DNA from 2 places in the Bacillus sp. UNCCL81 genome. Region 1 is predicted to be linked to the other one. Evidence: riboswitches for the same ligand, from Rfam matches in the RefSeq annotation. Region 1 holds a riboswitch; the other holds the start of a gene.
The links. A riboswitch is a leader RNA that binds a small molecule or an ion and turns the genes downstream of it on or off. The one in region 1 is predicted to bind cobalamin.

Region 1 (2,479 bases):
TTGAAATGCAACACCTGCCAAAGAAAGGCACGCACCGACTAATCCAGCTAACAAAACCCTTGGTACTCTTATATTCATGACAATTGTTTGAATATCAGTTGGAACATAATCTGTTTTAAATAGAGCATCCGAAAAGCTAGAAATAATCGAAGAAAAGGGAATCGATGTAGACCCTATCGAAACCCCTAAAATAAATAAAAAGATTAATAAGATAATTGGAATTAAAAAGATTGAATATGTATTATTTATAAAGCTCTGGGTAAACCGCCTTTGCAATTGCTTCGACTCCCTCTGCAAGTCTTGGACCAGGTCTAGATGTTGTATCTGAATTAACATCATATACACGGTGATTTTTAATTGCGTTTACTGTTTGCCAGTTTTTTCTAGCCATTACAGTTTTTTCTAGATTTGGTACATAATATCCATAAGTTGTTAAAATCACATCAGGATTCGCTTTAATCGCTGATTCCTCACTATACTTTACCCAACCTTTTTCACTTTCAGCTACGTTTTTAGCATGTACAATCGAAAGCATTTCATCTAGGAACGTACCTTTACCTGCTGTATATATTTCTGGTGGTCCTGATATTTCAAGCCAAACCTTTGGATTTGTAGTTGCTTTAGCTGTTTTTTTGCTAATTTCATCTAATTTTGTTTTCATACCTGTTACAACTTTTTTCGATTGCTCAGTTTTTCCAGTTATTTCTCCAACTTGTTGAATTGTATCATACACATCATTAATAGTTGCAGCATTTTTTACGACAAAAACATTAATCCCAGCTTGTTTTATCTGTTCTAAACCGTCAGCAGAAATTCCTAAACTTGATTCATGTGCTAAAACTAAATCAGGTTTTAATGAAATAATTTTTTCAACATTATATGTCATATCAGCATTATTTCCGCCAACTTTATCAATTGATTTTACTTCTTTTGGATAATTGTCAAAATCCGTTACCCCTACTACATCCTTGCCATCACCAATAGAAAACAAGATTTCTGTATTACTAGGTATAAGTGATACTATTCTTTTAGGTGCCTCTTTAAAGCTAACTTCTTTGTTCGTTGCATCTTTTACAGTCATTGGAAAAGTTGCTTGTTCACTCTTACTTACATTCGATTTTTTTTGTGTTGTATCATTATTACAACCAAATAATCCTAAACACAATAACATAATGATCAAACTTGATAAAAACTTCTTCATTTAAATCCTCCTAATAATTTGGAAAGCATAAAAAAACCCCATTCGTTTTGAACGGGGCTGAAACAACATATTTATACAAGAAGTCTTGCAACTGCTGCTTCAAATTCTTACTCCCCGAAGAATTGAACAAGGATGAATTTAGCAGGTCTACTGACTTTGCTTCAACCTACTCCGACCTTCCCATTCATAAAGAACAGTGGCTATTCGTTTCGTCCACATTACAGTTGCGGGGACAGTTCTGGATTATACCAGATTCCCTTTTAAGCAATACTTGCACTAAACTCATCAATATTTCATTAATTCAATCGTAAGATAAATTGGGTAAGAATTCAATTATTTTATTTATATGTTTATTATTTTACTAACCTTTGATATGTTTTTTTGTGTGTTTAGCAGAGTTTTTGTCTCTAAACTTAATGGAAATATGTTTTATATGAAACAAGATTACTCTACATCTTTTTCGTTCATTCATAAATTATGCGGTATTTTAACTTTAAATGTCGTTCCTTGTCCTACTTCACTATAGACCTGAATCGATCCACCATGTGCTGTTACAATATTTTTAACGATTGATAATCCTAAACCCGTTCCACTTCTACCTCTTGTACGAGCTTTATCCGCTTTATAAAAACGTTCAAATACAAATGGTAAATCTTCTTTTGAAATCCCTGCACCTGAATCAATAAAATTAAATGTAGTTGATCGTTCATTTTGATTTACTGAAACAATTATTCTTCCATTTTCATTCGTATGTCTTATAGCATTATCAATTAAATTTGTAAAAACCTGTTCCATTCGATCCTCATCTATGTATATATTTATTTGTGGAATGTTGTCGATTTCTCCAAATAGCTTAATATTTTTTTCCTTTGCTAAACCTTTAAACTTGCGTAAAATTCGATCTACAAATTGTACTAGAGGAACGAACTCTCTATTTAATTCAGTAAATCCGTTCTCCATTCTTGCTAAATCTAACAAATCATTTACTAATCGACCCATTCTAAGTGACTCATCATAAATGATTTGTGACAATTCTTGCATCTCTTCTTTGGATTCAGCTACACCATCAACAATCGCTTCGCTATAACCTTGTAATAAAGAAATAGGCGTACGTAGTTCATGAGAAACATGCGCTATAAAATCTTTTCTCATCTTTTCTAAACGTCTTTGTTCTGTAACATCCCGAATCACCGCTACAACGCCTCTTATATTCGTTTGATTATATAGGGGGGACATTAAAACTTGCCAATTGCCTTGATCGAAATTTAATTCTATAAA
Region 2 (2,479 bases), on a different contig from region 1:
GTGCAAGTGTACTTCCTGGGATGATCCCGTGGTTTGTCATTTTAATTAGTCATATTCGTTTTAGAAAAGTAAAGGGAGATGAAATTAAAAATCATCCTTTTAAAATGCCTTTTGCACCATTTACTAATTACTTAACGTTAGCCTACTTAGTTTTGGTATTAATCGGTATGTGGTTTAATGATGACACACGTATCTCACTTATTGTAGGGATTATTTTCTTGGCAATCCTTGTCATTTGTTTTTATGCTTTTGGTATCGGAAAACGTGTACCATTAGATGCCCAAGCAGATGAAGAAATAGCTAACTAATACTTGACTTAATTTGATGTGATGTTCCTAAGAACATAGCTTTTCAATAAAAAATATTAATTTTATAAACAATTTATGCGTTCGTATGATTAGATCAAACAGTATTAAACTGGATGAGACTATTATACGAACGCATTTTTTATATTAACTGAATAAATAAATCGACAGTATTTTTTAATACAAAAATTAAAGTTTTTTTTAAAACAGTACGTAAAGTAAAAAATAAATATTTTGACTATTTTTGCATTTTATGACAAAATGATGAAAACTACATAGTAGGGAATAGGTGTAAATGAAGTTCATAGTTTGAAATCATTTACTTAAAAGGGAAGATTGGTTTAATTCCAACACGGTCCCGCCACTGTAAAAGAGGAGTAAATAAAAAGATGCCACTTATTAATTTAGGGAAGGCTTTTATTTACAAAAATTCTTAAGTCAGGAGACCTGCCTATTCTAACGACGCTGTTTGACCTACGAGAGATAGGGAGGTGCCTTATGGAAAGAAAGCTTAAGTTAACTTGTTCTAATTATTTATGTTTTCCAACTTAAAGGCATTTTTGTCTCTTATGAGATAAAAATGCTTTTTTATTTTAGTTAAAAGGAAAAGGAAAAAGTAGTACATATAGTAATTTAGGATATCCGAGAAATGGTGAAATAAATGAAAGACCTAGTCTAGGGACATATTTTGCATTAGCAAGTAGTAGTAAAAACATTTACGAGGACTGTGGTTTAATGACCCGTAATGAAACTGAGGTAATAGATGCCTTATCAAATATGGTAAAATCTGCGAAAAAAGTTCGAGAAAAATATTATTCAATTATTTAATGATAGGGTGAAATCGATGAGTGGTAGATATGTAAAAGAATCCAGAGTATTTGATAGTAGTAGAATATTTCCAACTGATTTAAATAACCATGGTACATTATTCGGAGGGAAAATGCTTGCAGCAATGGACTTAATTGCTTCCATTTCAGCTACAAAGCATTCAAGAATGGAATGTGTAACCGCATCGATGGATTCAGTAGAATTTTTATGTCCAGTTCGTGAAAGTGACTGCATATATTATGAATCGTTCGTGATCTTAACAGGCTCAAGCTCAATGGAAGTGTTTGTTCGAGCTACAGCCGAAGACCTACTTTCAGGTGAAAAAAGGGTTGCTGCAACATGTTTTGTAACATTTGTTGCACTTAAAGATGGAAAACCACATAGAGTAGTAGAGGTAATACCAGAAACTGATGAAGAAATTAAATTACAGCAATTAGCATTTAAACGATTAGAAAGTCGCCAATTAAGAAAGAAATTGAGTAAGGAATTGGCATTAATTTGGAAAGAATAAAAAGAAACCATTGAAATCATACTAAAAGTAAGTTAAGATTAAATTAATATTTTTAAGGAGGCATCAAATTTAGACACTATGTACAATATCCGATAACTTTTTAAGCTAACGAATTTTATAGCAAAAAAGTACTCTGCCTGAAGTCAGAGAAATTGGATAACTATGTCTATTGATGAGCCTATACTAATAATAAATTTAATCCATTGTCTTAAATGAATGGTTTATTTACTATTACATTTCATTAGAAAAATATTCTAACGTATATATTTATATATATACACGGCTTATTAAATCACATCCAATTTACACACAGGCAGATACTGCTTGTGTGTTTTTTATTTTCTTTCTTAAAAAATGCTTTCGATAAAGGATTGAATTTTTTAAGCAGGGTGATATTTTAAAATCGGATGGAGTGAAGTATATGTTTATTATAAAAGCATCGAATATAGAAATAGAATTAAACGGTAAAACAATTTTTAAAAATGGAAACTTAGATATAAAAGAAGGTGAAAGGGTAGCATTAATTGGTGAAAATGGCGTTGGAAAATCAACATTTATTAATGCCATTTTAGGTAATATTCCATTGAAAAAAGGAATGCTGCAAATTCACTATTCAAAAGATGAAATTGGATGGCTTTTAACAGATGAAGAGAATCAGGAAGGCATTTTGGCAAGGGAAGTGATCGAATCGTTTGATCAGGAACGATCCTTCATTAAAAAGAATTTAGAAAAATATCTACTTGATTTGTCAAATGAAGAAAATCTTGCTAAATATAACGAGAACTTAAGTAGATATTTAGAATTAGATGGCTATGATTGGGAAACAAAAATAGAT

Region 2: another riboswitch for cobalamin. It lies ahead of BM319_RS08715 (acyl-CoA thioesterase); the one in region 1 lies ahead of BM319_RS00895 (ABC transporter substrate-binding protein).

The regions. Positions count from the first base shown of each region.
Region 1 is NZ_FOMF01000002.1:154,154-156,632, reverse strand. It holds gene BM319_RS00900 (FecCD family ABC transporter permease) at 1-276, opposite strand, end outside; gene BM319_RS00895 (ABC transporter substrate-binding protein) at 242-1,201, opposite strand; cobalamin riboswitch at 1,325-1,497, opposite strand; gene BM319_RS00890 (ATP-binding protein) at 1,670-2,479, opposite strand, start outside.
Region 2 is NZ_FOMF01000003.1:613,833-616,311, forward strand. It holds gene BM319_RS08710 (amino acid permease) at 1-308, shown strand, start outside; cobalamin riboswitch at 576-774, shown strand; gene BM319_RS08715 (acyl-CoA thioesterase) at 1,150-1,644, shown strand; gene abc-f (ribosomal protection-like ABC-F family protein) at 2,066-2,479, shown strand, end outside.